3 regions of the Streptomyces sp. GDS52 genome follow, and region 1 is predicted to be linked to each of the others. Evidence: predicted binding sites of a transcription regulator. Region 1 holds the regulator's gene; each other region holds the start of a gene.

Evidence for each region. Region 1 encodes HrcA, which represses chaperone genes, less so after heat shock. Its sites were predicted from a motif close to TTNGCACTCNGNNNNNCNGAGTGCNAA; they were not measured.
Region 2: the regulator HrcA is predicted to act here: its motif matches at 5,230-5,256, upstream of groL (chaperonin GroEL).
Region 3: the regulator HrcA is predicted to act here: its motif matches at 5,611-5,637, upstream of groES (co-chaperone GroES).

What each region holds. Positions count from the first base shown of each region.
Region 1 covers NZ_CM125966.1:4,992,320-4,998,999, forward strand. The annotation lists gene ACTWJ9_RS22725 (SpoIIE family protein phosphatase) at 1-1,120, shown strand, start outside; gene hemW (radical SAM family heme chaperone HemW) at 1,156-2,388, shown strand; gene ACTWJ9_RS22735 (DUF3097 domain-containing protein) at 2,583-3,389, opposite strand; gene ACTWJ9_RS22740 (MBL fold metallo-hydrolase) at 3,433-4,164, opposite strand; gene hrcA (heat-inducible transcriptional repressor HrcA) at 4,335-5,351, shown strand; gene dnaJ (molecular chaperone DnaJ) at 5,351-6,487, shown strand; gene ACTWJ9_RS22755 (nitronate monooxygenase) at 6,667-6,680, shown strand, end outside.
Region 2 covers NZ_CM125966.1:3,978,581-3,985,260, reverse strand. The annotation lists gene ACTWJ9_RS18250 (MurR/RpiR family transcriptional regulator) at 1-783, shown strand, start outside; gene murQ (N-acetylmuramic acid 6-phosphate etherase) at 908-1,879, shown strand; gene ACTWJ9_RS18240 (hypothetical protein) at 1,840-2,397, opposite strand; gene ACTWJ9_RS18235 (hypothetical protein) at 2,672-3,241, shown strand; gene groL (chaperonin GroEL) at 3,442-5,064, opposite strand; gene ACTWJ9_RS18225 (cold-shock protein) at 5,437-5,640, opposite strand; gene ACTWJ9_RS18220 (ubiquitin-like small modifier protein 1) at 6,071-6,346, opposite strand; gene thrC (threonine synthase) at 6,522-6,680, opposite strand, start outside.
Region 3 covers NZ_CM125966.1:2,852,591-2,859,270, forward strand. The annotation lists gene ACTWJ9_RS12780 (MOSC domain-containing protein) at 1-42, shown strand, start outside; gene ACTWJ9_RS12785 (multicopper oxidase family protein) at 224-1,834, shown strand; gene ACTWJ9_RS12790 (SDR family NAD(P)-dependent oxidoreductase) at 1,912-2,685, shown strand; gene ACTWJ9_RS12795 (ankyrin repeat domain-containing protein) at 2,733-3,182, opposite strand; gene groL (chaperonin GroEL) at 3,411-5,036, opposite strand; gene groES (co-chaperone GroES) at 5,155-5,463, opposite strand; gene ACTWJ9_RS12810 (polysaccharide deacetylase family protein) at 5,778-6,536, opposite strand; gene ACTWJ9_RS12815 (polysaccharide deacetylase family protein) at 6,533-6,680, opposite strand, start outside.

The DNA.
Region 1 (6,680 bases):
CGCCCGTGTCTGGCACGCCGACGAGAGCCGCGTGGAGGAACTGAGCCGGGTACTGGAGCAGGAGCCACCGCCTCCCTCCGATCCACTGAGCACCGGACCGGTCGGCTATCCCTGGCCGGAGAAGGCGCTCCACCTGACCGGGGGCCACGACGAGGGCACCGGCACCGCCCTCGCCTACCGGCTCGTCGCCGGTGGCCGGCCGCTGGGGACGCTGGTGATCGGGCGGGCCGGGATCGGGCGGTTCCCGGACGAGGTCACCGGACTGGTGGAGGACCTCGGGCGGCGCGTGGCGCTCGCCATCGGCGCCGCCCGGCAGTACGCCCGCCAGGCCACCATCAGCGCCGTGCTCCAGCGCGGACTGCTGCCCGGCGCCGTCGCCGAGATCCCCGGCGTGCGCTCCGCCCTCGTCTACGAGCCCCACGACAAGGGCGGACCGAGCGGCGACTTCTACGACCTGTTCCCGGCCGGGCCGGGCCGCTGGTGCTTCGCCATCGGCGACGTCCAGGGCAAGGGCCCCGAGGCGGCCGTCGTCATCGGTCTGGCCCGCCCCTGGCTGCGGCTGCTCGCCCGCGAGGGCTACCACGTCGCCGACGTCCTGGACCGCCTCAACCAACTGCTCCTCGACGACGCCACGGAAGCCGCCGACGCCGCCGCCCGCGCGCTCGTCGCCGCCGGCGCCCGCCCGACCGCCCCCGGGGACGGCCCCCAGACCCGCTTCCTCTCCCTGCTCTACGGCGAACTCACCCTCGTCGAGGGCGGCGCCCGTGTCACCCTCGCCTCCGCCGGACACCCCCTGCCGCTGCTGCTCGCCCCCGACGGGACGGTCCGTACCGTGGCCCGGTCGCAGACCCTGCTCGGGGTCGTCGAGGACGCCACCTACACCAGCGACTCCTTCGAGCTGCGCTCCGGCGACACCCTGCTCTGCGTCACCGACGGCGTCACCGAGCGGCGCCGCGGCTCCCGCCAGTTCGACGACGGCGACGGACTCGCCACCGCACTGGCCGACTGCGCGGGACTGGACGCCGACCGGATAGCGGAACGTATCAGCAGGCTGGTCCACGAGTTCGGGGAGCGGCCACCGGCGGACGATCTCGCCCTGCTGGTGCTCCAGGCGGACTGACCGGCCCACGGGCCGGATGCGGGACAATGGAGCACATGCCTTCCGCACTCCCCGACGGCGAGCCCGTCCCCGCCGACGGCGCGCTGCCCGCGTCCGCGCTCGCCGGGGCCGCAGCACGCCCCCTCGGGTTCTACCTGCACGTTCCGTACTGCGCGACCCGCTGCGGCTACTGCGACTTCAACACCTACACCGCCACCGAACTGCGCGGCAGCGGCGGAGTGCTCGCCTCCCGCGACAACTACGCCGAGACCCTGATCGACGAGGTCCGCCTGGCCCGCAAGGTGCTCGGCGACGACCCGCGCGAGGTCCGCACGGTGTTCGTCGGCGGCGGCACCCCCACCCTGCTGGCCGCCGACGACCTCGTACGGATGCTGGGCGCGATCCGCGACGAGTTCGGGCTGGCGGCGGACGCCGAGGTCACCACCGAGGCGAACCCGGAGTCGGTCGACCCGGCCTACCTGGCGACCCTGCGCGCGGGCGGCTTCAACCGGATCTCCTTCGGCATGCAGAGCGCCCGGCAGCACGTGCTGAAGGTCCTCGACCGCACGCACACCCCCGGCCGCCCGGAGGCGTGTGTCGCCGAGGCGCGGGCGGCGGGCTTCGAGCACGTCAACCTCGACCTGATCTACGGCACCCCCGGCGAGTCCGACGACGACTGGCGGGCCTCGCTGGACGCGGCCCTCGGCGCCGGACCCGACCACGTCTCCGCGTACGCGCTCATCGTCGAGGAGGGCACGCAGCTCGCCCGCCGCATCCGGCGCGGTGAGGTGCCGATGACCGACGACGACGTGCACGCGGACCGGTACCTGATCGCCGAGGAGGCGCTGTCGGCGGCCGGCTTCGACTGGTACGAGGTGTCGAACTGGGCCACCTCCGAGGCGGGGCGCTGCCTGCACAACGAGCTGTACTGGCGCGGCGCGGACTGGTGGGGCGCGGGGCCCGGGGCGCACTCGCACGTGGGCGGGGTGCGCTGGTGGAACGTGAAGCACCCCGGCGCGTACGCGGCAGCCCTGGCCGAGGGCCGCTCACCGGGGGCCGGGCGCGAGGTCCTCTCCGAGGAGGATCGGCGGGTGGAGCGGATCCTGCTGGAGCTTCGGCTGGAGGAAGGGGTTCCGCTCGCCCTTCTCCGTGCGGAGGGGCTGGTGGCGGCGCGCCGTGCTCTGACGGACGGGCTGCTGCGGCAGGAGGCGTACGACGGGGGGCGTGCGGCCCTCACCCTGCGGGGGCGGTTGCTGGCGGACGCGGTGGTCCGGGACCTGGTGGACTGAGGGGTGCCGGGAAGGGTTTTTCGCCCCCGCCGCCCCTTCCCTCCCCCAAGCTCTCGGCTTTGCTCGAGCAGGGGGGACCCCCATCGTCCCCTGGGGGCTGCGCCCCCAGACCCCCCTTCGGCCTGAACGGCCTCGTCCTCAAGCGCCGGACGGGCTGAAAATCAGCCCCGTCGGGGCGAAACCAGCCGGGGCGGTCAGGACGGCATCGTCACGAAATCGATCAGTTCCTCGACCCTGCCCAACAACGCCGGCTCCAGGTCCTTGTACGAGTGCACCGCGCCGAGGACGCGCTGCCAGGCTTCCCCCGTGTTGGCCACGCGCCAGCCCAGGGCCCGGCAGACGCCCGTCTTCCAGTCCTGGCCGTGCGGCACCCGGGGCCAGGACCGGATGCCCAGGGAGGACGGTTTCACCGCCTCCCAGACGTCGATGTACGGGTGGCCCACCACCAGGGCGTGCTCGCTGGTGACCGACTCCGCGATGCGCCACTCCTTCGAGCCCGGCACCAGGTGGTCCACCAGGACGCCCAGCCGTGCGTCCGGGCCCGGCGCGAACGCGTCGACGATCGCCGGCAGGTCGTCGACGCCCTCCAGGTACTCCACGACCACGCCCTCGACGCGCAGATCGTCGCCCCACACCTTCTCGACCAGTTCGGCGTCGTGGCGGCCCTCGACGTAGATGCGCCCGGCGCGCGCCACCCGCGCGCGGGCGCCCCGGACGGCCACCGAACCGGATGCCGTCCGGGTCGGACGCGCCGGGCCCGCGGCGGGCCGCACCAGCGTCACCGCGCGGCCCTCCAGCAGGAAGCCGCGCGGCTCCAGGGGGAAGACCCGGTGCTTGCCGAAGCGGTCCTCCAGGGTCACCGTGCCCGCCTCGCAGCGGATCACCGCGCCGCAGAATCCGCTGCCGGGCTCCTCCACCACCAGACCGGGCTCGGCCGGGACCTCGGGGACGGGCCGGGACTTCTTCCACCCGGGGGTCAGGTCAGGAGAGTACGGGCGCATTCTGATGACGATAGGAGAACCGGCTCCCCGTTCGGCCGAAGGGTCAGTCCGACACGCCGAAACGAGCCGCGAGGGCGTCGCGTTGGGCCCGTACGAACGCCGCGTCCACCACCGCTCCGTGACCGGGGACGTACACCGCGTCCTCGCCGCCCAGGGCCAGCAGCCGGTCCAGGGCGGCTGGCCACCGCGACGGGACGGCGTCGGGGCCCGCCTGCGGATCACCGGACTCCTCCACCAGGTCGCCGCAGAAGACCACCTCCGGCTCGCCGGGCACCAGCACCACCAGATCGTGGGCGGTGTGCCCGGGGCCCACGTTGGCGAGGAGCGCCTGCCGTCCGCCGCCCAGGTCGAGCGTCCACTCGCCGGACACCAGGTGCCGGGGACGGACCAGCGTCAGCGCGTCCACGGCCTCCTCCGCCGCCCGCGCGTCCAGCCCCTCGCGCTCCGCGTCCGCGCGCAGTTCCTCGCCTCCCCGCGCCAGCGCCGTGTCCAGGCCCACCGCGCCGAACACCTCCGCGCCCGCGAACACCGCCGCCCCCAGCACATGGTCGAAATGGGGGTGGGTGAGCGCGAGATGCGTCACACGCCCACCGGCGAGCGCCTGCGCCCGTGCCCGCAACCGGGCGCCCTCGCCCAGACTCGAACCGGCGTCCACGAGCAGTGCCGCGCCCGCGCCGACGACGAGCCCCGCCGTGCAGTCCCACACCGGCAGCCGGCACCGGCCCACTCCCGGCGCCAGCCGCTCCCACCCCGACTCTTCCCAAGTCACCGTCATACCGCGACGCTAATAGCCCACGGCTGTCCCGGCGCGACGGCCCGGTACCGGCCTTGCCCGGGGTGTACCCCCCGGCCGTACACTGGGCGGGGAAGTCTGGCACTCGCGTGCGAAGAGTGCCAGGACAGGGAGAAAACGGACCGGGCGGAAGGCTTCTGGAGGTGTGCGCCGTGCTCAGTGAACGCAGGCTCCAGGTGTTGCGCGCCATCGTTCAGGACTACGTCGGAACCGAGGAGCCCGTCGGCTCCAAGGCCCTCACCGAGCGGCACAACCTGGGCGTCTCCCCGGCCACCGTGCGCAACGACATGGCGGCCCTGGAGGACGAGGGGTTCATCGCCCAGCCGCACACCAGCGCCGGGCGCATCCCCACCGACAAGGGCTACCGGCTCTTCGTGGACAAGCTCGCCGGCGTCAAGCCGATGACCGCGCCCGAGCGGCGCGCCATCCAGAACTTCCTCGAGGGCGCCGTCGACCTGCACGACGTGGTGGCCCGCACGGTGCGGCTGCTCGCGCAGCTGACCCGGCAGGTCGCCGTCGTGCAGTACCCGTCGCTGACCCGCTCGACCGTGCGGCACGTGGAGCTGCTCCCGATGGCGCCCGCGCGCGCCATGCTGGTGCTGATCACGGACACCGGGCGGGTCGAGCAGCGCATGATCGACTGCCCGGCGCCGATCGGCGAGGCGACCCTGGGGGATCTGCGGGCGCGGCTCAACAGCCGTGTCGCGGGCCGACGTTTCACCGATGTACCGTCTCTGGTCGAGGATCTCCCCGAGGCTTTCGACCCCGAGGAGCGCGGTACGGTCTCGACCGTGCTCTCCACCCTCCTGGAGACGCTCGTCGAGGACAACGAGGAGCGGCTGATGATCGGCGGTACCGCCAATCTGACCCGCTTCGGACATGACTTTCCCCTTGTGATCCGGCCCGTACTGGAGGCGCTGGAGGAGCAGGTCGTGCTTCTCAAGCTGCTGGGCGAGGCGAAGGAACCGGGCGTGACCGTGCGTATCGGTCATGAGAACGCCCACGAGGGACTCAACTCCACCTCAGTGGTGTCGGTGGGCTACGGTTCGGGCGGCGAGGCTGTTGCCAAGCTCGGCGTGGTCGGTCCGACCCGCATGGATTACCCAGGAACGATGGGAGCGGTACGCGCAGTGGCACGGTACGTCGGACAGATCCTGGCGGAGTCGTAGTGGCCACGGACTACTACGCCGTACTCGGCGTACGCCGCGACGCTTCGCAGGAGGAGATCAAGAAGGCCTTCCGGCGGCTCGCCCGCGAGCTGCATCCGGACGTCAACCCGGATCCGAAGACCCAGGAGCGGTTCAAGGAGATCAACGCCGCCTACGAGGTGCTGTCGGACCCGCAGAAGAAGCAGGTCTACGACCTCGGCGGCGATCCGCTCCAGCAGGCCGGGGCCGGCGGCGCGGGCGGCTTCGGCGCGGGTGGCTTCGGGAACTTCTCCGACATCATGGACGCGTTCTTCGGCACGGCGTCGCAGCGCGGTCCGCGCTCGCGCACCCGCCGCGGCCAGGACGCCATGATCCGGATCGAGGTCGAGCTGGACGAGGCCGCGTTCGGCACGACCAAGGACATCCAGGTCGACACGGCGATCGTGTGCACCACGTGCAGCGGTGAGGGCGCCGCGCCGGGGACCAGCGCGCAGACCTGTGACATGTGCCGCGGCCGCGGTGAGGTCTCGCAGGTCACCCGGTCCTTCCTGGGCCAGGTCATGACCTCGCGCCCCTGCCCGCAGTGCCAGGGCTTCGGCACCGTCGTCCCGAACCCGTGCCCGGAGTGCGCCGGCGACGGACGCGTCCGCTCCCGCCGCACCCTGACCGTGAAGATCCCGGCCGGTGTCGACAACGGCACCCGGATCCAGCTGGCCGGCGAGGGCGAGGTCGGCCCCGGCGGCGGTCCCGCCGGCGACCTGTACGTGGAGATCCACGAGCTGCCGCACAGCACCTTCCAGCGGCGCGGCGACGACCTGCACTGCACGGTCACCCTCCCGATGACGGCGGCCGCTCTCGGCACCAAGGTGCCGCTGGAGACGCTGGACGGCATGGAGGAGGTCGACATCCGGCCCGGCACCCAGTCCGGCCAGTCGATCCCGCTGCACGGCCGGGGCGTCACGCATCTGCGCGGCGGCGGCCGGGGCGACCTCATCGTGCACGTCGAGGTGCAGACCCCGAGCAAGCTCGACCCCGAACAGGAACGCCTGCTGCGCGAACTCGCCAAGCTCCGTGGCGAGGAGCGCCCGCTGGGCCAGTTCCAGCCCGGGCAGCAGGGGCTGTTCTCCCGGTTGAAGGACGCTTTCAACGGGCGCTGACGGACGACACCGACGGGTGGCGCGCGGGGGCCGGAAACGGCTCCCGCGGAGCTCCGGAAGGTGGTCCGCAGGTGCCCCGGGAGCTGCCCCGAAGGTGCCCTGGACACGGCCTGTGCCAAGGGCGAGGGCCGGTTGAGCCCCGATTCGGAGATGTCCGAAGGACGTGGCAACATGCCGTCATGTCCTTGGCGCT
Region 2 (6,680 bases), 1.0 Mb from region 1:
CCGGCCGGCTGCGCCGCCCTCACGGTCACCGGCCTCGCCGAGCTCACCGGCACCAGCGAGGCCACCGTCGTCCGCACCGCCCGCCTGCTCGGCTACCCCGGCTACCGCGACCTGCGGCTCGCCCTCGCCGGGCTCGCCGCCCAGCAGCAGTCCGGCCGCGCGCCCTCCATCACGACCGACATCGCGGTGGACGACCCCATCTCCGACGTCGTCGCCAAACTCGCCTACGACGAGCAGCAGACCCTCGCCGACACCGCGGCCGGACTGGACACCGTCCAGCTCGGCGCGGCCGTCGCGGCGCTGGCCGGTGCCCGCCGGACGGACGTGTACGGCATCGGCGCCTCCGGCCTGGTCGCCCAGGACCTCACCCAGAAGCTGCTGCGCATAGGCCTGATAGCCCACGCCCCCGGCGATCCGCACCTCGCCGTCACCAACGCGGTGCAGCTGCGCGCCGGTGACGTGGCCGTCGCCATCACGCACTCCGGGTCGACCGGGGACGTCATCGAACCGCTGCGGGTGGCCTTCGAGCACGGGGCGACGACGATCGCGGTGACCGGCCGCCCGAACGGACCCGTCACCCAGTACGCCGACCACGTACTGACCACGTCCACGGCCCGCGAGAGCGAGCTGCGCCCGGCCGCGATGTCGTCCCGGACCAGTCAGCTCCTGGTGGTGGACTGTCTGTTCGTCGGCATCGCCCAGCGCACCTACGAGTCGGCGGCCCCCGCCCTGTCCGCGTCGTACGAGGCGCTGGCCCACCGGCACCGGAGCGGTCCGCGGTAGCGGACGGGACACCGGAGCCGTTCACGCCCCACCGCGGTTCCCGCGTTCCCGCACAGGCCGAGGACACCGGCCGAAGACACCGGGCGCAGCCCACCGGACACAGACCACCGGAGAGAACCGTTCCATGACCCCCACGCCCGAACCCCGTGGTCTCCGCGCCGAGTTGGAGACCCTGACCACCGAGGCGTTCCGTCCGGAGCTGGCGGACGTCGACCGGCTGCCCACCCTCGACATCGCCCGGCTGATGAACGGCGAGGACGCCACCGTGGCCGGTGCCGTGGCCGGACAGCTGCCGCGGATCGCCGCCGCGATCGACGCCGTCGCCGACCGGATGGCCCGGGGCGGCCGGCTGGTCTACGCGGGCGCGGGCACCGCCGGCCGGCTCGGTGTCCTGGACGCCTCCGAGTGCCCGCCGACCTTCAACACCGACCCCGCCAGGGTCGTCGGCCTGATCGCGGGCGGTCCCGGCGCCATGGTGACCTCGGTCGAGGGCGCCGAGGACTCGGCGGAGCTGGCCGCCTCCGACCTGGCCGCGCTGGGGCTGACCGCCGACGACTCGGTGGTCGGCGTCTCCGCCTCCGGGCGCACCCCGTACGCCGTCGGCGCCGTCACCTGGGCCCGCGAGCGGGGCGCGCTGACCGTGGGCCTCGCCTGCAACGCGAACAGCCCGCTCGCCGCGGCGGCCGAGCACGGCGTCGAGGTGGTCGTCGGCCCGGAACTCCTCACCGGCTCCACCCGCCTCAAGGCCGGCACCGCCCAGAAACTCGTCCTGAACATGATCTCGACGATCACGATGATCCGGCTGGGCAAGACGTACGGGAACCTGATGGTCGACGTCCGCGCCTCCAACGAGAAGCTGCGCGCCCGCTCCCGCCGTATCGTCGCCCTCGCGACCGGCGCGGCGGACGCCGACATCGAGCGCGCCCTGGCCGCCACGGACGGTGAGGTCAAGCACGCCATCCTGGTCCTGCTCGCCGACGTGGACGGCCCGACGGCCACCCGCCTGCTGACCGAGGCCGCCGGCCACCTGCGCGCCGCGCTGGCGAAGGTGAGCGGTCAGGAATCCGCAGGGGCCGGACCGGCGGCGGAGGGCTGATCGGTTCGGCGGCCCAGGAGCAGGGTGAGGCTGCACAGACCGCCGACCAGCCAGCTCCCCACCGCCCATCCGCCCTGACCGAGGCCCAGCGTCACGAGGAACGCGACCAACGACGCCGTGAGAACGACGACGGCAGCACGCCGCAGTCCGGTGCCGGCGTCCCACTCACGGCGCAGCATGCCGGAACGCCGCCACATCGTCCACAGACCGACACCGGCGACCAGCGCCTCACACACGAGGAGCCAGGCGGGCAAGGAGGGCACCGGGGGCAATCCGCCCGGCCCCGCCTCACCACGCCACAGGTCCAGGAGCCCCGCGCCCAGGACGAACGGGCCGATCAGGCCGAACACCCCCGCCACGGCACGGAGGAAGCCGACGCCCACACACGAGGCGCCGGCGCCGCCGAACGGCGTGGCCGCGCGGGACATCGCGTGGAAGCGGTGGGCCGCCCCCCGGAAATCCGTCGCGACGATCCAGCCGAAGGCGGTCGCGAACACCCCCCAGGCCACCGAGAACATCGCGCCCCTCCCCTCGTCGGCCGTCCGTCCCGGTCAGTGCCGACACCGGATGTGTCCGAGCAGGGTAAACGGGCATCACGGGCGTGCGACATGCCGGATCCCGGCAAGGTCCCGGCTCATCGGATGCCGGAACACGTACGCGGCGGGCGGCTGGATCCACACCGCCCGCACGGTTCGTCCGGGCCTCGAGCAGTCCGGGACGACCGCTCCGCACGACGGTGACCGCCCCCGGTGAACACTGGGATACTGGACCTCCCCCACCCGGAGACGAATCATGAACCACGCGCAGCTCACCGCCCTGGGCCGCGCCCTGCGCGTCCTCGGCGAGCACGGCGAGGCGCTGGCCGCCGACACGCCGGACGCCAAGCTGCACGAGGTACGGGCCGACCTGAAGCGCGCGCTGGACCGGCTGGAGGAGAGCGTCGAGACGGCCGCGCCCAGCACCCGCTGTGCCGAGCACCCGACCGGGCCGGTCGACAAGAGCGCCCCCGACCTGTGCCTGCTGTGCGAGACCCGGCGCCGGACCGCCCGCCGCGCCGAGTTCAACGGGCCGGCGCCCCACCAGCCGCCCACCGAGCCCGTCCCGTCCCGGTACGGGATGCACGGCGACCGCCCCCAGCCGCAGCAGCGCTGGCTGCCGGAGCTGTGGAACGGTCAGGCGTGGCAGCTGTGCGGCACCCCGCGCCGGGACCGGCGCGAGGCCGAGCTGTACATCGCGGCGCAGCGGCGCGGGCCCCGGCCCGCCACGGCGTACCGGGTGGTGCACGAGTTCACCGACTACGAGGTACTGCGCGTGTGGGGCACGCCGGTCCGGCACGACATCGAACCGATGCGCGACCTGTAGTCGACGGGGCCCGCAGCTCTGCTCGGCTCGGCTCGGCGTCCGCAGCGACGCCGCGTCGTACGGCTCGAGCTCGTCGCGCTCCAGCCGGTCGGGCACCAGAGCGGAAACGCGGAAACGCCCGAGGGCGGCACTCCCTGCCGAAACAGGGGGTGCCGCCCTCGGTACTGACGGACCGGGTCCGAACCTGAGGTGAGTCAGGCTCAGAAGTCCATGTCACCGCCCGGCATGCCGCCCGGGGCGGCCGCGCCGGCCTTCTCCGGCTTGTCGGCGATGACGGCCTCGGTGGTGAGGAACAGCGCGGCGATCGACGCGGCGTTCTGCAGCGCGGAGCGCGTCACCTTGGCCGGGTCGATGATGCCTTCCTTGACCAGGTCGACGTAGTCGCCGGTCGCGGCGTTCAGGCCGTGACCCGGGGTCAGGTTGCGCACCTTCTCCACCACGACGCCGCCCTCGAGGCCGGCGTTGACGGCGATCTGCTTCAGCGGGGCCTCGAGCGCGAGCTTCACGGCGTTGGCGCCGGTCGCCTCGTCACCCTCGAGCTCCAGCTTCTCGAACACCTGGGAGGCCTGGAGCAGGGCCACGCCACCACCGGCGACGATGCCCTCCTCGACGGCCGCCTTCGCGTTGCGAACGGCGTCCTCGATGCGGTGCTTGCGCTCCTTGAGCTCGACCTCGGTGGCGGCACCGGCCTTGATGACCGCGACACCGCCGGCGAGCTTCGCCAGGCGCTCCTGCAGCTTCTCGCGGTCGTAGTCCGAGTCGCTGTTCTCGATCTCGGCGCGGATCTGGTTCACGCGACCCTGGACCTGCTCCGAGGAGCCGGCACCGTCGACGATGGTGGTCTCGTCCTTGGTGATGACGACCTTGCGGGCCTTGCCGAGCAGTTCGAGGCCGGTGTTCTCGAGCTTGAGGCCGACCTCCTCGGAGATGACCTCGCCGCCCGTGAGGATGGCGATGTCGTTCAGCATCGCCTTGCGGCGGTCGCCGAAGCCCGGGGCCTTGACCGCGACGGACTTGAAGGTGCCGCGGATCTTGTTGACGACCAGGGTCGACAGGGCCTCGCCCTCGACGTCCTCGGCGATGATCAGCAGCGGCTTGCCCGACTGCATGACCTTCTCCAGGAGCGGCAGCAGGTCCTTGACGTTGCCGATCTTGGAGTTGGCGATCAGGATGTACGGGTCGTCGAGCGACGCCTCCATACGCTCCATGTCGGTGGCGAAGTACGCCGAGATGTAGCCCTTGTCGAAGCGCATACCCTCGGTGAGCTCCAGCTCCAGACCGAAGGTCTGGGACTCCTCGACGGTGATGACGCCTTCCTTGCCGACCTTGTCCATGGCCTCGGCGATGAGCTCGCCGATCTGGGTGTCGGCGGCGGAGATGGAGGCCGTGGAGGCGATCTGCTCCTTGGTCTCGACGTCCTTCGCCTGCTCCAGCAGGGCACCGGAGACGGCCTCGACGGCCTTCTCGATACCGCGCTTGAGGGCCATCGGGTTGGCGCCGGCGGCTACGTTGCGCAGGCCCTCCTTGACCAGGGCCTGGGCGAGGACGGTCGCGGTGGTCGTACCGTCACCGGCGACGTCGTCCGTCTTCTTGGCGACTTCCTTGACCAGCTCGGCGCCGATCTTCTCGTACGGGTCCTCGAGCTCGATCTCCTTGGCGATGGACACACCGTCGTTGGTGATCGTGGGGGCGCCCCACTTCTTCTCGAGGACGACGTTGCGGCCCTTGGGGCCGAGCGTCACCTTGACGGCGTCCGCGAGCTGGTTCATGCCGCGCTCGAGGCCGCGTCGCGCCTCCTCGTCGAACGCGATGATCTTGGCCATGTGAAGTGGTCCCTCCAGGACTGGGGGTGATGACTCCTAGGACCGCGCCCGCGCCCGCGACGGACGGCTCACAGAACCGGCGGTTCCTTGCCCCACCGGCCTGCGGGCCTCACCGACCCGGTCCTTACGTTGTCACTCTCACCTTCAGAGTGCTAACGCCAATGATTAGCACTCGACCCATGCGAGTGCAAGCGCCCCCCGTGGATCGTGGGGAAGAGTCAGCCGCACGCGAACAGCGCGGGCGGCGCGGAGCCGGCCGCGCGCGAACGCCCCCGGGCGCCGGTCACCACCCGGGTCCCGGCATGACGAAGGGTCCGCACCCTGGGGGTGCGGACCCTTCGTCGGCAGGAAATTCTTGCGGTGGTAGCGCGTTCAGGCGCTGAGACGGACCATGTCGGCCTGCGGGCCCTTCTGGCCCTGCGAGATCTCGAACTCGACCCGCTGGCCTTCTTCGAGGGTGCGGTAGCCGTCCATCTGGATCGCGCTGTAGTGGACGAAAACATCCGCACCACCGTCGACCGCGATGAAGCCGTACCCCTTCTCCGCGTTGAACCACTTGACGGTGCCCTGAGCCATGCCTAACTCCCCTATTACTGGCCCTTGCACAGATCCACACTTCGCGGATCCGGGTCAGACCTCACCCCCCAACGACTGGGGGCGTGCGCCGGAACGCGTCGACCGCGGCCGAATGTATCCGTCCAACTGCCCTCTGCAACAGGTCAATCGGACGAGAAATCTGGACGCCGCCAGTCCGGAATGTAACGGGAATTCACCTGATTTCAGGGCAAGTCAGGTGGGGCAAAGCCCGCAAATGCCGCAGAAGCGAACCGGATTTTGGCTGCATCCAGTCGGGTGTGCGGCAGGAATTGGCGGTTCCAGAACAGGGAGCCGGGACCGCGTTCCCCAACCCTACCGCGCTCAACCCCATGGAATTGCCCCCTCCGCTTCTCTCACGGAGGGGGCGACACGGTAAACCCTCGGTCACATCGGTTACCGAGGGTAATGATCAGCCGCCGGCGACGGCCGGGATGATCGACACACCGGCACCGTCCGGGGTCACCGTCTCCAGGCCCTGCTCGAAGCGGACGTCGTCGTCGTTGACGTAGACGTTGACGAAACGGCGCAGCTTGCCCTGGTCGTCCAGGACCCGGGCGGAGATCCCGGTGTGGCTCTTCTCCAGGTCGGCGATGACGTCGCCGAGGGTCGCCCCCTCGGCGCTCACCTCGGCCTTGCCGCCGGTGTAGGTGCGCAGGATGGTGGGGATGCGAACGGTCACGCTCATGCGGATCGACCTCCAGTGACGAGGGGAATACTCTGCGTGTCGGCCGCCGGGTCGGCGGTGTCGGCCGGTGAAGCCGGTGCGGGACCCCGGCCCGGGTGCGCCCCGGGGACGGTCGGCCGTGCGGCGCGATGCCCCACGGGCGACCGTCGGTCTCCTCGGGACTCCGAGGAGGAGGTCAGGCGAGGCCGGCCTCTCGGAACGACTCGAGGCTGGGGCGGATGGTCGCGGTCAGGCCGGTGTCGGCCACCGCGTCCAGGGTCTTGAGGCCGTCGCCGGTGTTGAGGACGACGGTGGTCAGGGACGGGTCCAGGAGGCCGTTCTCGATCAGCTTCTT
Region 3 (6,680 bases), 2.1 Mb from region 1:
CGGCAGTACGAGACGAAGTACGGGGCGGACCTGGGAGCCTGACGAAGGGCCACGGGGTGCCGCATCGCTTCCCACTTCTCCCCCCTCACTCGCCCGCGCGGTTCTCCCGCACTTGCTCAGCCGGTTCCAGGGGAAATCCCCGATGCCGAGCGAGGGTTGACTCAGGGCCGGGTCCGGGGAGGCCCCCGATGTCCTGCGGACCATGAACCGCGACGCTCGAAGCATGTCTCGCCATACGCCCAAGAGCGAGGTGCCGGCCGGGGAGAGCCCGCCCGGCACCACCCGCCGCGCATTCCGCTGGAAGCGCCTTGTCATCGTGCTCGGTTCCCTGGTCACCGCGCTCGCCGTGACCGTCGGCGCCCTGTTCGCCTGGCTGTGGACCGGCGCCGCGGTCAGCACGGTGGGCAAGGCACCGTTCGACAACGCGCTGGCGATACCTCCGCAGGCCGAGTCGACCGTGGAGAGGGACGGCACACGGGTCTTCGACCTGCGCATGCAGGCGGGCGAGACGGAGTTCCAGGAGGGGAGGAGGACCACGACCTGGGGGTTCAACGGCTCCTACCTCGGCCCGACGCTTCGGGCGAAGCGCGGCGAGAAGGTGCGCGTACGGGTCGGCAACGACCTGGACGAGGCGTCCTCCGTGCACTGGCACGGGATGCATCTGCCGGCCCGCATGGACGGCGGCCCGCACCAGATGATCGCCCCGGGTGCCGCCTGGACCCCGCACTGGACGGTGGACCAGCCGGCGGCGACGCTCTGGTACCACCCTCATCCACACGGCAAGACCGAGGAGCACGTCAGGCGTGGTCTCGCCGGCCTGTTCCTCCTCGACGACGAGGAGTCCGCTCGCCTGTCCCTGCCGAAGCGGTACGGCGTCGACGATCTGCCGGTCGTCGTGCAGGACGTCCGCTTCGACGGTTCACGGCTGTCCGGCGACCGCGGGCTGATGCAGAACGTGGGCTTCCTGGGTGACCGGACCGTGGTCAACGGCACCCTGCGCCCCTACCGGGAGGTCCACGACGAACTGATACGGCTGCGGCTGGTCAACGCCTCCACCGCCCGCACCTACGCCTTCGGTTTCCCGGGCGACCGTGACTTCTCGCTGATCGGGACGGACGGCGGACTGCTGGCGCGGCCCGCGGTGATGGACCGGATACAGCTGTCACCGGGTGAGCGCGCCGAGATCGTCGTACGGGTCGAGGCGGGTGAGCGGGTGATGCTCCGGAGCTTCCCACAGGACAACTACGGCGGCTTCTGGCAGCGGCGGTTCGGCGGGGGCGACGACTCCTTCGACGTACTGGAGCTGCGGGCGGCCCGGCAGTTGCGGCCGTCGCCGCGGTTGCCGGCCACGCTCACCGAGCCGGAGCTTCCCGACGGTGCCGAGGCGGTGCGCGGGCGGCACTTCGATCTGAAGCTGTCCGGGATCAACGGCCGGTCGATGGACATGGGCCGCATCGACGAGACCGTCACCCGCGGGACGACGGAGCTGTGGACGATACGCAACACCAACGGCATGCCGCACAACTTCCATGTGCACGATGTGCAGTTCCGCGTGGTGGAGGTGAACGGGTCAGCACCACCGCCGGCGCTGCGCGGGCCGAAGGACACGGTGTTCGTCCCGCACGGCACGACGATGAAACTGGCACTGCGCTTCACCGGGCCGGCCGATCCCGACGTCCCTTACATGTACCACTGCCATCTGCTGTACCACGAGGACGAGGGGATGATGGGCCAGTTCGTGGTGGTCGAGAAGGGCCAGTCCGCGGGGACCCCGCCGGATCACGCGGAGCACGGGGCCGGACAGGCCCGAAGGGGCGGGCACTCGGGTGACTGATCCGGTCGGGCTTCAGTGCACCGGTCGGGCGGCGATGCCGAGCGGACGCCCGGACTCCGGGTAACTAGTCTTGGGCCATGACAACCGCTCTGATTACGGGATCGACGGCCGGGATCGGTGCCGCGTTCGCGCGGAAGCTGGCAGCCGACGGGCACGATTTGGTGCTGGTGGCCCGCGACATCGCCCGGCTCCGCGAGCAGGCGACCGAGCTCCACGACCGCCACGGCATCGAGGCGGAGGTGCTGCGGGCCGACCTCGCGGAGGACAAGGGCATCGAGGTGGTGGCCGAGCGGCTGGGCGAGCGCAGGAATCCCGTCGACCTGCTGATCAACAACGCGGGTTTCGGCAACAAGGGCCGCTACCTCGAGGTCTCGATGGCGGACGAGCTGAGGATGCTCAAGGTCCACTGCGAGGCGGTGCTGCGGCTGACGTCGGCGGCGGCGGAGGCGATGCGGGAGCGCGGACGCGGGGGCGTCGTGAACGTCTCCTCGACCGCCGCGTTCGTGCCGCGCGGAACCTACGGGGCGTCCAAGGCGTGGGTGGTGCAGTTCACCCAGGGCGCGGCCCAGGACCTGGCGGGCAGCGGCGTACGCCTGATGGCGCTGTGCCCCGGCTTCGTCCGCACCGAGTTCCACAAGCGGGCGGGGATGGGGACGGACAGCATCCCGAACTGGATGTGGCTCGACGCGGACAAGGTGGCGGAGGCGGCCCTCGCGGACCTGGCCCGCGGCAAGTCGGTGTCGATCCCGGACCCGCGGTACAAGGTCCTGATGGGAGCGGCGAAGCTGGTCCCGCGCGACCTCCTGGGCGGTTTCTCCTCCCGTACGGGCCGCAAGTACGGGCCGCGCTGACGGCACGGACCGGGCCTGTCGCGAAAACGACCCCGGGGATTCAGCGGTCAGGTCGTGGGCTGCTGAACGGCTTCCCGGTGAGAGCCTGCTCCCGCTGTGACCAGGAGTGCGGCCGTCTCGGGGTGGGGGCCGTTGTTCGCCCAGTCCAAGGGAGACCAGCCTGTTCCGCGGTCTTCCCGGAGGTCCGGGTCGGCGCCGTGCGCCAACAGTTCGCGCACGGTCCCGGTGTGCCCCCAGCACGCGGCCGCGCACAGCGGTGTGCCCTCCGAGCCGACTCCCCGGCTCTCGGTGTCGGGGCAGGCCCCGGCTTCCAGGAGCAGGCGTGCGACCTCGGCCTCCCCCTGCACGGACGCCAGGTAGAGAGGGGTGGTGCCGTCGCTGTCTCCTCGCTCCGGGTCCGCTCCGGCCCGCAGGAGCGCCCGCACGCGGGCGGTGTCAGCCGTCACAGTCGCTTCGAAGAGCTGACGGGAGAGCTTCTTCTGCCGACGCCGTTTCATGGTGGGCGAGGCTAGCGATAGCGGACGCGGTGGTGCCAGCCGTATCCACCGGCCGGCACCGACGGCAGCACCCCGGTTCCGGGACCGTCATCGACGGCTTCCCTCTGCGGCACCCGCGCGGGTGTGAGCACGGGGACAGCACGCAGGCCCGGCGCCGCTGGGCAGCGGTGCCGGGCCTGCGTGTCTGCTACGGGCGTCTGTCACCGACGTCCGCTACGAGCGCGTGGCTCAGTGGGCGTGGCCGTGGCCGTGACCACCGGCGGCCGGCTCCTCTTCTTCCTTCTTCTCGACGACCACGGTCTCGGTCGTGAGCAGCAGGGAGGCGATGGAGGCGGCGTTCTCCAGGGCGGAGCGGGTGACCTTGACCGGGTCGATGACGCCGGCCTTGATCAGGTCGCCGTACTCGCCGGTGGCGGCGTTGTAGCCGCTGCCCTTCTCGAGCTCGGCGACCTTGGAGACGATGACGTAGCCCTCGAGGCCGGCGTTCTCGGCGATCCAGCGCAGCGGCTCGACGGCGGCGCGGCGGACGACCGCGACACCGGTGGCCTCGTCGCCGGTCTTGTCGAGGTTGCCCTCGAGGACCTTGACGGCGTGGACGAGCGCGGAGCCACCACCGGAGACGATGCCCTCCTCGACCGCGGCGCGGGTCGCGGAGATGGCGTCCTCCAGGCGGTGCTTCTTCTCCTTCAGCTCCACCTCGGTGGCGGCGCCGACCTTGATGACGCACACGCCGCCGGCCAGCTTCGCGAGGCGCTCCTGGAGCTTCTCGCGGTCCCAGTCGGAGTCGGTGGTCTCGATCTCGGCCTTGATCTGGCCGATGCGACCGGTCACGTCCTCCTTCTTGCCGGCACCCTCGACGATCGTGGTGTCGTCCTTGGTGACGGTGACGCGGCGGGCGGAGCCCAGCACGTCCAGGCCGACCTGGTCGAGCTTGAGGCCGACCTCCTCGGAGACGACCGTGGCGCCGGTGAGGACGGCCATGTCCTGCAGCATCGCCTTGCGGCGGTCGCCGAAGCCGGGGGCCTTGACCGCGACGGCGTTGAACGTGCCGCGGATCTTGTTGACGACCAGGGTCGACAAGGCCTCGCCCTCGACGTCCTCGGCGATGATCAGCAGCGGCTTGGAGGCGTTGGCCTGGATGACCTTCTCCAGCAGCGGCAGCAGCTCGGCGATGGAGCCGACCTTGCCCTGCGTGATGAGGATGTACGGGTCGTCCAGGACGGCTTCCATGCGCTCCTGGTCCGTCACGAAGTACGGCGACAGGTAGCCCTTGTCGAAGGCCATGCCCTCGGTGAAGTCCAGCTCCAGGCCGAAGGTGTTGGACTCCTCGACGGTGATGACACCGTCCTTGCCGACCTTGTCCATCGCCTCGGCGATGAGCTCGCCGACCTGCTGGTCCTGGGCGGACAGCCCGGCGACGGCGGCGATGTCGGACTTCTCGTCGATCGGGCGCGCCGAGGCGAGGAGGTCCTCACAGACCGCGGCGACGGCGGCGTCGATGCCCTTCTTCAGGGCGGCCGGGGAGGCGCCGGCCGCGACGTTGCGCAGGCCCTCGCGGACGAGCGCCTGGGCCAGCACGGTCGCGGTGGTCGTACCGTCACCCGCGATGTCGTTGGTCTTGGTCGCCACCTCCTTGACCAGCTGGGCACCGAGGTTCTCGAACGGGTCCTCGACCTCGACCTCGCGGGCGATCGTGACACCGTCGTTGGTGATGGTGGGGGCGCCGAACTTCTTGTCGATGACGACGTTGCGGCCCCTGGGGCCGATCGTCACCTTCACCGTGTCGGCAAGCTTGTTGACGCCGCGCTCAAGGGCGCGACGGGCGTCCTCGTCGAACTTCAGGATCTTCGCCATGGCAGCGGGAGCCCTCTCGGAAATCAGGGGTGAAAAATCACTGCGCCCCGGGCCCCCGGCTCAGTAAGCGTGTCGGGACCAGGGGCGCAGTTTCGGAGCAGATGTGCTACGAGGTGACTTACTTCTCGATGATCGCGAGAACGTCGCGAGCCGAGAGAACGAGGTACTCCTCGTTGTTGTACTTCACCTCGGTGCCGCCGTACTTGCTGTAGAGCACGACGTCGCCGACCTTCACGTCGAGTTCGACGCGCTTGCCGTCCTCGATGCGGCCCGGACCGATGGCCAGGACGACGCCCTCCTGGGGCTTCTCCTTGGCGGTGTCCGGAATGACCAGGCCCGAAGCCGTGGTCTGCTCGGCGTCGAGCGGCTGGACCACGATGCGGTCCTCGAGCGGCTTGATGGCAACCTTGGAGCTGGCGGTCGTCACGATCCGACCTCCCCCTTCGGAGATCTCACGGGGTTAACTGTCTGAGGTGGCGACCAGGTCGATCCGTCGTCGCGGGTGCCGGACCTGCCCGTCGCGCATGTTGGCACTCTCCAGGGGGGAGTGCCAGACCCGAGACTATGGCCGCGATTAGCACTCGGTCAAGCGGAGTGCCAATTCACTGCGTTCGCGTCGCCGGATTTCCCGTGTACGCCGGTCCGGGAAACCGACCCTCGTTCGGGTGATCGCCCCGGGGACCGGCGCCCCCGGACCCCCGCTTCGGACTGAACCGCCTCGTCCCCGAGCGCCGGACAGGCTCATGGCCGGACGTAGTCCTCCAGCCTCCCGACCCTCAACCCCTGCTCCTCCAGCTCGCTCAGCAAACGTGTCGTCCGTTCCGCCAGGGTCAGGGGCGGGGCCTCGTCGGCGGGGACGGAGATGATGTCGCCGGGGGCCAGGCGGCGGGCGCCCCGGGCGTACGTGAGGGTGCCGTCGCCCTCCAGCGTCACCCGCCAGAGCACGACCGCCGCGATGCCGCAGTCGGCGGCGGCGCGGAGGGTCGTGGCGTCGTACGTGCCGTAGGGCGGGCGGAAGAGGTGGGGGCGGACGCCGAAGCGGGACCGGAGCTTGCGCTGCTGTCCGCAGATCTCGGCGCGCTGGCCGGCGTAGGGCAGGCCGCGCAGGGCGGGGTGGTCGAGGGTGTGGTTCTGCAGGCTTGCACCGACCGAACGCAGGCGGGCGAAGTGACCGTAGCCCGGCCCCACCACGCTGTCGGTGAGGAACATGCTGACGGGAAGCCGGCGGTGCCGTACGAGGTCGATGAAACGGGGGTCGCGTTCGGCGCCGTCGTCGTAGGTCAGGAAGACGACCGCGTCCCGGGTCGGGACCCGGTCCACGACGGGCGGGACGCGGCCGGGCGACTGACCCGCTCCGTCCCCCGTGCCCCCGGTGCCTTCACCCCCTCGGTCGGCGGGGCCCACGACCGGCCGCCCGGCCGACGGGCCGCACCCCGCCAGCACCGTCAGCACCGCCAGCACCGCCAGGAGGACCGCCACGGCCGCCCCCCGCCGGATCACAGGTAGTCCTCCAGGCGTCCCACCGCGTACCCCTCGGCCGTGACCTTGTCCAGGAAGCGGCGGATCATGTCGGGCATCGTGCCCTTCCACTCGTTCCGGCCCCGGAAGTGGGTGAGGACGATGTCGCCGGGGTGCAGCTCCCCG